One region of the Lysinibacillus sp. FSL K6-0075 genome, then DNA from elsewhere that is predicted to be linked to it. Evidence: riboswitches for the same ligand, from Rfam matches in the RefSeq annotation. Region 1 holds a riboswitch; each other region holds the start of a gene.
The links. Region 1 has a riboswitch for lysine ahead of MHB65_RS17295 (aspartate kinase). Riboswitches for the same ligand answer to the same signal wherever they lie in the genome.

Region 1 (3,206 bases):
AGGTTTATCAAGAGATGATTGAGGATATGACGAAGTTTCTCAATGGTGGTGTGGAGGCAGTCAAAAAAGAGCTTGAAGTTAAAATGCTTGCAGCCGCTGAAAACCTAGAATTTGAACGAGCGAAGGAATTTCGAGATCAAATTGCCCATATTGATACGGTCATGCAGAAACAAAAAATAGTATCAAGTGATACAACAAATCGCGATGTATTTGGCTATGCCGTTGAAAAAGGGTGGATGTGTGTTCAGGTTTTCTTTGTGCGCCAAGGTAAACTGATTGAGCGTGATGTCTCGATTTTCCCGATCTATCAGGATGCAGAGGAAGAATTTTTAACATTTGTTGGGCGCTTTTATGAAAAGCCAGAGCATATTAAGCCAAAAGAAATTTTTATTCCACAAGCCATTGATGCAGCCATCTTAACGGAATTATTAGAGATCAAAGTTCTTACACCAAAAAGAGGACAAAAGAAGGAACTGGTTGAATTAGCAACCAAAAATGCCGAAATTGCTGTGGCAGCTAAATTCCAGCTAATAGAACGTCAGGAAGAACGTACGATTGGTGCTTGTGAGGCACTAGGTGAAGCAATGGGTATTAGTGCACCTTTACGAATTGAGGCTTTTGATAATAGTCATATGCATGGAACGGATGCAGTATCTGCCATGGTTGTTTTCATTGATGGGAAGCCTGCGAAAAAGGAATACCGAAAATATAAAACGCGTTCAGCAGCCAAGCATGATGATTACGGTGCAATGCAGGAGGTTATACGTCGTCGATATATACGTGTTTTAAAGGAAGGTCTACCATTACCAGATTTAGTGTTAATTGATGGTGGTAAGGGGCAAATGGAAGTAGCCCGTGAAGTACTAGAAGATGAGCTTGGTCTTGTCATACCGATTGCTGGTTTAGCCAAGGATGACAAGCATAATACATCTCAGCTATTGTTTGGTGATCCGCCAGAGGTGATTGCCTTAAACCGTACAAGTGATGGCTTTTATTTATTACAACGAATTCAAGACGAAGTCCACCGCTTTGCTATTACCTTCTTGCGTCAACAGCATGAGAAGCATGCCATTCAATCTGTATTAGATCATATTGAAGGGGTAGGACCAAAACGTAAGCAACAGTTGCTTAAATATTTCGGTTCAGTCAAAAAAATTCGAGAGGCGAGCGAGCTAGCATTACAGGAGGCTGGGATGCCCGCTAATTTAGCAAGCCAAATTTTTAGCTATTTTCAGCAAGAATCATTGTCAAAGGAATAGGCATGTGCTATGGTTATAAATAACATTGTTTTCAATGTTATGGAGAGCTAACTGGCGTGACTAGCTTGTTTACGCTAAAGCTTAATGAATTGAATACATTCACTTTAAGGTGATGATAGAGGTGCAAGATTCAAGAGTAACACAATGGAGGATGGACAAGTCCAGAGATATTGTGTGAAAGGGGAGCTTGCCGAAGTACAGCGTTGTTGTTTCCATTGCTGTACTGGTTTTGCATTTAAGAAATGTAAGACTGTCGATTCTAAACGTTTCGGAGAGCTATCACACATGGGCAAGTTACGATTATTGTACATGTTATAGGCAGCTTTCACGTTATGTGGAGGCTGCCTTTTAGTTTTTCTAGAAACTGTTTTGTCTCCTGTAATTAGGTGAAATACATGGACTGGAAGGGAGAACGAAAGAAATGGCTAAAATCGTGATGAAGTTTGGAGGAGCTGCATTAGCTTCTACTGAACAAATCCAACAGGCAGCTCGGAAAGCGATTGCTGAAAAGGACAGAGGATTTGATGTAGTGGTAGTTGTTGCAGCAATGGGACATACTGCCAAAGAAATGAAAATGATGGTACATCAACTAACTGACGATGTTTCAAAACGAGAATTAGATGCAGTTTTGTCTACAGGCTCTCAATTATCTAGTGCTTTATTTGCCATTGCCTTACAGGACGCGGGCTATCAGGCTGTGTCTCTGACTGGATGGCAGGCAGGTATTCATACGGATGGTATGTATCGGCATGCGCGTATCGACTATATTGATGTTAGTCGAATCGAAGAACACTTTGCACAGGGGCAAATTGTAGTCATTGCTGGAGAACAAGGGGTTGACGAAGATCACAATATCACCATGCTTGGGAAAGGTGGAGCTGAAACGGCAGCTGTAGCGCTTGCCATCGCATTGGAAGCGGAGCGAGCTGATATGTATACAAATGTGGACGGTGTTTATACAGCAGATCCATGTTATGTGACACATGCCCAAAAGCTCCAGGAAATTTCCTATGATGAAATGTTGGAATTATCTCATTTAGGATCTCATGTCATACATCCACGTGCGGTGGAGTTAGCAAAGAAATTTCAAATGCCTGTTATCATACGCTCAAGTTTAGTAGAGTCAGTAGGCACTTTATTGAAGGAGGAAGTGGAAATGGAAAAAAACTTAGTTGTTCGTGGCGTGGCCTTTGAATCAGATATTATTCGTTTAACAGTAGGGTATGATGCTTTCTCTAATGCTTCATTAGCAGATATATTTACTATTCTTGCTGAGAACCGCATTAATGTAGATATTATTGTTCAAGCCATTATTGATGGGCTGAAACCAACTGTTTCGTTTTCTATTTTAAAAGAGGAATTTGCAGAAGCATTACGTGTTCTAGAAGATAGTAAATTATCACTCGGATTTAGTTTTGCAGACTTCGAAATAGGGTTGGCGAAAGTTTCCATTATTGGTTCAGGGATGGCCTCTAATCCAGGTGTTGCTGCTCGTATGTTTGATCGGTTACGTCGTGAAAATATCCCTGTAAAAATGGTAAGTACTTCTGAAATAAAAGTTTCTGTTGTTGTACCACAGGATGATATGATCCAAGCAGCTAATGCACTGCATGATGAGTTTAATTTAGAGCAAGCACTTTACATATAATAATAGAAGAAACAGCATTTTATGTAATTGTCCAAAATTAAAGGAAGAAAAAAGAAGGATTGTCATCCCGTTAGGGGGAGACAATCCTTTTTATTACTCTGAGGGAATGGTATTCATAATACGTTCTTTGACGTCCCATTTGACTGTAAACATGACGTATTGTTGCTTTTCTCGCTTTTCATTATAGCATTCTGTAAGATAGCCTTTAGCTAGTTGAATTTGCTCTGCTATAAATCCTGCTTCAAGTTTAAAGCTACGTTGTTTAATTTGCAGAATTTCAGGGTCGTTTGTCAACTGGA
Region 2 (3,206 bases), 1.8 Mb from region 1:
ATTGAGCAAAAGAAGAGTAATATTGCCACAACGACAAAGAGCCATCCCGCAATATTCCAGCCACCAAAGAAATCATGCAAGTAGCCAAAAAGAATAGGACCAATTGCGGCAAATAAATAACCCAAAGATTGTGCAAAGCCTGATAAATCAGCTGCCTCAAATGCAGTACGAGTGCGGAGAGTGAAGAACATCATTGCTAGGGCGAATGAAGAACCTCCTGCTAACCCTAGAAGGACCATCCACAGTACACCAAGACTAGTCCATTCCATGACAACACCAACAAACCCTACTAAATAGAAAGATGTAAACATCAATACAAGGGGGCGTTGTGAAGTCATTTTACCTGCAATTATAGGCACAGCTAAAGCCATTGGTACTTGTGAGAATTGCATGATGGAAAACATCCAACCGGCCTTGTCAGGAGCTAGCCCTTGGGCAATATAGATCTCGGGAATCCAAGCTGCAGTCGTGTAGAATAATAAAGACTGTAACCCCATTGCGCCTGTGACAGCCCAAGTAACAGGTGATTTCCATAAAGGTGTACCTGTCTTTTTAGATGTAGTAACTGGTTCGGGTTTATTTGATTTTAATTGAGGTATCCAAATTAAGATTGTAATGAGAACGAGTACGAGTGCAATGGACAGCGCACCTTGCCAGCCTAACGATGAATTGGCTATAGGATAGCTAATACCAGCACCAAGACCAGCAGTTAAATTCATGGACATGGTGAAAAAGGCCATCAATAAACCGACATGGTATGGAAATTTTAATTTTAATAATCCTGGAATAAGTACATTTCCAAAAGAAATGGCTACGCCAATTAGCACAGTACCTAATAGAAGTAACTCTGTTGTACCGAGTGAACGTAGGACAATCCCAAAGGCCAATAGAAAAGTTGATAAAAATAATGTTAGCTCAAGCCCTAGTTTGCGTGCTACAACTGGTGCAAATGGAGATATAATAGCAAAAGCAAGCAATGGAATCGTTGTTAGAAAGCCTGCCAATACATTAGATATCCCAAGATCTTCACGGATAAAGGATATAATTGGGCCAACAACAGTTAGTGGCATTCGTAATGTAGAGGCTATAAAGATAACTCCGAAAACTAAAAGTAAGGTTGTTCCTTTCCAGCTAATTTTTTTACTAGGATAACTAGCGGAATGATCATTTGTAGTCAAAATAAAATCCCCCCTAATCATAACCATTCTAATTGAACTACTATAACACTTTATCACACTATTAAAAATAGTAGAAGATTCATAAAATACAGAACATTTTCCGTTATATTGAAATGTCTATGGTCTTATGTTAGTATAATAAACATCATAAATTTAATAATTATATGCCTCATGTTTGTATTGAGGTAGAGGTCGCGATATTTATAAGTATGCTAATTGAAATGACAAGCATTGATGAAATTAGCTGAAAGGAAATATTGCCGAAGTGTGAGGGGACTTGAAAACCTCATGCTGGGGCTGTCTCCGAAAGGAACAGAACTGTCACGTTTGCACAACGTGTTGAGCTATCATTTAGGAAAAACTGAGGATTAACGTAGCCATCACAGTGTATATGTGATGGCATTTTTTTGCCTCATAAATAGGAAGGAAGCTATATCGTGAGTGAAATAAAAGTAAATCAGCTTGGTCATAAAGCACCGAAGCTGAAAAAAGAATTAAAAAGCCGCCATATTACAATGATTTCTTTAGGCGGTACAATCGGTACGGGGCTATTTTTAGCCAGTGGTGGTGCTATTGCACAGGCAGGACCTGGGGGCGCATTGCTGGCCTATGCCTTAATCGGTATTATGGTATATTTTTTAATGACGAGCTTAGGGGAAATGGCTGCGTATATGCCATCATCAGGTTCATTTAGTACCTACGCAACCAAATTTGTAGATCCTGCTTTAGGATTTGCATTAGGCTGGAACTATTGGTATAACTGGGCAATCACAATTGCTGCAGAAATCGCTGCCGTGTCATTAATTATGAAATATTGGTTCCCAGATAGCTCATCAGCACTGTGGACAGTATTATTTATTGCTGTTGTACTGACGTTTAATTTACTATCCGTAAAAAGTTATGGTGAAAGTGAATATTGGTTTGCCATGATTAAAGTCGTAACGGTCATCGTTTTTATTATCATTAGCTTACTAATGATTTTTGGTATTTTAGGTGGGCAGGCTCCTGTAGGTTTCACTAATTTCTTTATTAGTGATGGGCCATTCCATGGTGGCTTCCTTGCTACATTTGGTATTTTCCTAGCTGCTGGATTTTCATTCCAAGGGACAGAATTACTTGGAATTACAGCTGGTGAAACAGATGATCCTGGTAAAAATATTCCGAAGGCTGTTAAATCTGTATTTTGGCGTATTCTTTTGTTTTATATTTTAGCGATTGGTGCAATTGGGATGCTGATTCCATTCACAGATGAACGTTTATTATCAGAAGATATCGCAGTATCACCGTTTACACTAGTGTTTGACCGCCTAGGTATTGCCTTTGCTGCTTCATTAATGAATGCCATTATTTTAACGGCTATGCTGTCAGCAGGAAATTCAGGCCTGTATGCATCTTCTCGTATGCTATGGCAATTAGCGGTGGAAGGACATGCACCTAAATTTTTCGCAAAGCTAAGTCGTCGAGGTATTCCGATTTATGCACTGATGGCAACATTAGCTGTAGGTTGTTTAGCATTTTTAGCGTCATTCTTTGGTGATGGAGTGGTTTATATCTGGCTATTAAATGCCTCTGGAATGTCAGGCTTTATTGCATGGCTGGGTATTGCATTTAGTCATTATCGTTTCCGTCGAGCGTTTGATGCACAGGGCTTAGATCCAAAGTTATTACCTTATAAAGCCAAATTATATCCATTTGGACCATTATTTGCTTTTACCGTTTGTATGATCGTAGTCATTGGACAAAATTACACAGCCTTTACAGGTGATAAAATTGATTGGTATGGCATCCTTGTTTCGTATATCGGGATTCCACTATTTTTAGCACTATGGTTTGGCTATAAAATAAAGCACAAAACCAAAATGCTGCCACTTAAAGATTGTGATTTAAAAGTTGAAGAGTAAATAATAGAGCTGTTCTGTAAACCAAAGAGTGATGGGTTTATAGGACAGCTCTTTTTCGACACTCATGAACAAAATCTCTCAAAATAAACATCATAAATATGGTAATGTAATATAGATATGGAAATTT
Region 3 (3,206 bases), 1.1 Mb from region 1:
AAAGGTGAATTCATCGTTGAACTTGAAACAGATAAAGTAAACGCTGAGATCATTTCTGAAGAAGCAGGTGTATTAACACAAATTTTAGCTGAAGAAGGCGATACTGTACTAGTTGGTCAAGTTATCGCAGTAGTAGAAGCAGGCGAAGGCGCAGCAGCAGCTCCAGCGGCAGCACCAACTGAAGCAGCTCCAGCTCCAGCAGCGCCACAAGCAGCACCTGCACCAGTTGCAGCGGCTCCAGTAGTAGAAGAAACTTCTGGTGAGCGTGTAGTTGCATCGCCAGCAGCACGTCGTCTTGCACGTGAAAAAGGTATTGACCTTGCAGCGGTATCTCCAGTAGATCCACAAGGACGCGTACGTGTACAAGATGTAGCAGCACATGGTACAGCACCAGCTGTAGCACCAGTAGCAGCACCTACATCAGTAGCAACTTCAGGTGGCCCAGTAGTATTCACACCAGCAGCTAATTCTGACCGTGTAACAATTGAAAAAATGAGCCGTCGTCGTCAAACAATTGCAAAACGTTTATTAGAAGTGAAACAATCAACAGCAATGTTAACAACATTCAACGAAATTGACATGACAAACATCATGGCACTTCGTAAACGTAAACAAGAAGAGTTTGTGAAAGCAAACGACATCAAACTTGGTTTCATGTCATTCTTTACAAAAGCTGTTGTTGCAGCACTGAAAAAATACCCATACGTAAACGCTCAAATCTCTGGCGATGAAATTCATTTAAATAACTTCTTTGATATCGGTATTGCTGTATCAACTGAAGAAGGTTTAGTCGTACCAGTTGTACGCGATGCAAACAGCAAAAACTTCGCTGAAATCGAAAAAGATATCGCTAACTTAGCGACAAAAGCTCGTGATAAAAAATTAGGCCTAAATGACATGGCTGGTGGATCATTCACAATCACAAACGGTGGTGTATTCGGTTCATTAATGTCAACACCAATTATGAACGGTACGCAAGCTGGTATTTTAGGTATGCACTCAATTGTTAACCGTCCAGTTGGCGTAAATGGTGAAGTTCAAATCCGTCCAATGATGTATGTAGCACTTTCTTACGATCACCGTATCATCGATGGAAAAGATTCTGTAGGATTCTTAAAAACAGTTAAAGAATTAATCGAAAATCCTGAAGATTTATTATTAAATTCATAATGCCATTAAACCCTGCGAACAATGTTCAGCAGGGTTTTTTTGTGCATGACGAAAGGTTTTGACCGATTCTATTTTTGAAAGAGTACGAATGTTATATCGTTTAGAGGAGCCAAAAGAAATAAACACAACTTTTCTCACAGAGAGCATATACGCTCTAATAAAAATTTGTTGTAATTTTCGGAAATATCGATGAAAGCTCAACGATTTAAAATGGATAGGGAACGCACAATACCCTAATATTGTCATTAGTCAGAAAAATGTTAAAACTGTCTTGACGAACATATTAGTTTTATAGTAGTATCTAAATATCAATTAAATAAACAAACCTCACGAATATTTACCAGTGAGGTAGAGGCGCGGTATTTATTAGTTCATTGTAGAGTACAAGCAAGCGAAGACGCAATGAAGAAGGAAATATCGCCGAAGTATAAAAGGAGCTCGTACTTTTATACTGGGTCTGCAGTGAATAAGTGCAGGACTGTCCTAGTAAATGGATTTCCAGATTTACTAGGTTGTGCTATCTCGGAAACATGGAAATTATAGTGAGGATTTGGGCAACTGTCATAAAAGGTAAGACCTAAGTTCAATATACTTAGGTCTTTTTTAGTACAGTTGTCTTATTTTTTTACAGAAAAGGGGAGTTTTTCATGAAAAGAAAATGGTTGTTAGTAATGATCTCTATCATGACGGCAATTGTGCTAGCTGCATGTGGCACAAGTGACAAAAAAGAGGGCGGTTCAGGTGATGCTGGAGCTGACAAAGAAGAAGGCGGCGGTGAATTCCGAATTGGAATGGAGGCTGGCTACCCACCGTTCAACTGGACACAGCAAGACGATGCGAATGGCGCTGTGAAAATAGCGGATAATGCAGAGTATGCAGGCGGCTATGATGTACAAATGGCGAAGAAAATCGCTGAAGGTTTAGGCAAAGAGTTAGTCATTGTTAAAATGGAGTGGGACGGATTAGTGCCAGCGCTACAATCGAACAAAATTGATGCGATTATCGCAGGGATGTCACCAACAGAAGAACGTAAGAAAACAATTGATTTTACAGAAAACTATTACACATCTGATTTTGTGATGGTTATTAAAAAAGGTAGTAAATATGAAGATGCAAAATCGATTCAAGATTTCTCAGGTGCTAAAATTACATCACAATTAAATACATCAAACTACACAGTGATTGATCAAATCAAAGGTGTAGAAAAACAAACGGCAATGGAAAGCTTCCCAGCAATGCGTGTGGCGTTAGAAGCAGGTAAAATTGATGGCTATGTAGCTGAACGTCCAGAGGGTATTTCTGCTGCTGCTGCCAACGATAAGTTCACATATGTAGCATTTGAAGAAGGCTTTGATACAGATCCATCAAATACTTCAATTGCTGTAGGCTTACGTAAGGACGACGCAAATCGTGAAAAAATCAATGAAGTCCTAAAAGGCATTTCGGAAGACGATCGTCAAGCGATTATGGAAGAAGCTATTTCGCAACAACCAGCAGCACAATAATGACAAGGCACGGGCTAGTTGCTAGTCCGTGCATGATCATTTCATCATTATCAAAATGAGAACCTCTCTACATAATGATAATGTCCTAGCGTGACAAAACATAGAATGGTAGAAAGAGCTAGGACACAAAAGAAATAAGCAAGCAAGATGACATTGTTAGGAGGAACATCATGAGTCTTGAATGGATACTTTCAATTATTGAAAACAACTGGCAAATGTTTTTACGAGGTGCGTATTATACGTTACTGATTTCGAGTATTAGTACAATTATTGGTGCATTTATCGGATTTTTCATCGGAATTATGCATACGATTCCAGTTCGTAAAAAAGGTGTGAAATTTTATAGCTTAAAGCTCATTAAATTTATACTGACATGCTATGTTGAATTTTTCCGTGGTACACCAATGATTGTACAGGCTATGGTTGTCTACTACGGATTAGATATTGCATTCGGTATCGATATGCACTTTATTACAGCAGGTATTTTAGTCGTTTCCCTCAATACAGGGGCATACATGGCAGAAATTGTTC

Region 2: another riboswitch for lysine. It lies ahead of MHB65_RS01375 (amino acid permease); the one in region 1 lies ahead of MHB65_RS17295 (aspartate kinase).
Region 3: another riboswitch for lysine. It lies ahead of MHB65_RS11935 (transporter substrate-binding domain-containing protein); the one in region 1 lies ahead of MHB65_RS17295 (aspartate kinase).

The regions. Positions count from the first base shown of each region.
Region 1 is NZ_CP151947.1:3,527,697-3,530,902, reverse strand. It holds gene uvrC (excinuclease ABC subunit UvrC) at 1-1,259, shown strand, start outside; lysine riboswitch at 1,368-1,546, shown strand; gene MHB65_RS17295 (aspartate kinase) at 1,681-2,907, shown strand; gene MHB65_RS17290 (YslB family protein) at 3,001-3,206, opposite strand, start outside.
Region 2 is NZ_CP151947.1:290,042-293,247, forward strand. It holds gene MHB65_RS01370 (MFS transporter) at 1-1,178, opposite strand, end outside; lysine riboswitch at 1,357-1,533, shown strand; gene MHB65_RS01375 (amino acid permease) at 1,616-3,079, shown strand.
Region 3 is NZ_CP151947.1:2,430,440-2,433,645, forward strand. It holds gene odhB (2-oxoglutarate dehydrogenase complex dihydrolipoyllysine-residue succinyltransferase) at 1-1,170, shown strand, start outside; lysine riboswitch at 1,512-1,698, shown strand; gene MHB65_RS11935 (transporter substrate-binding domain-containing protein) at 1,818-2,675, shown strand; gene MHB65_RS11940 (amino acid ABC transporter permease) at 2,846-3,206, shown strand, end outside.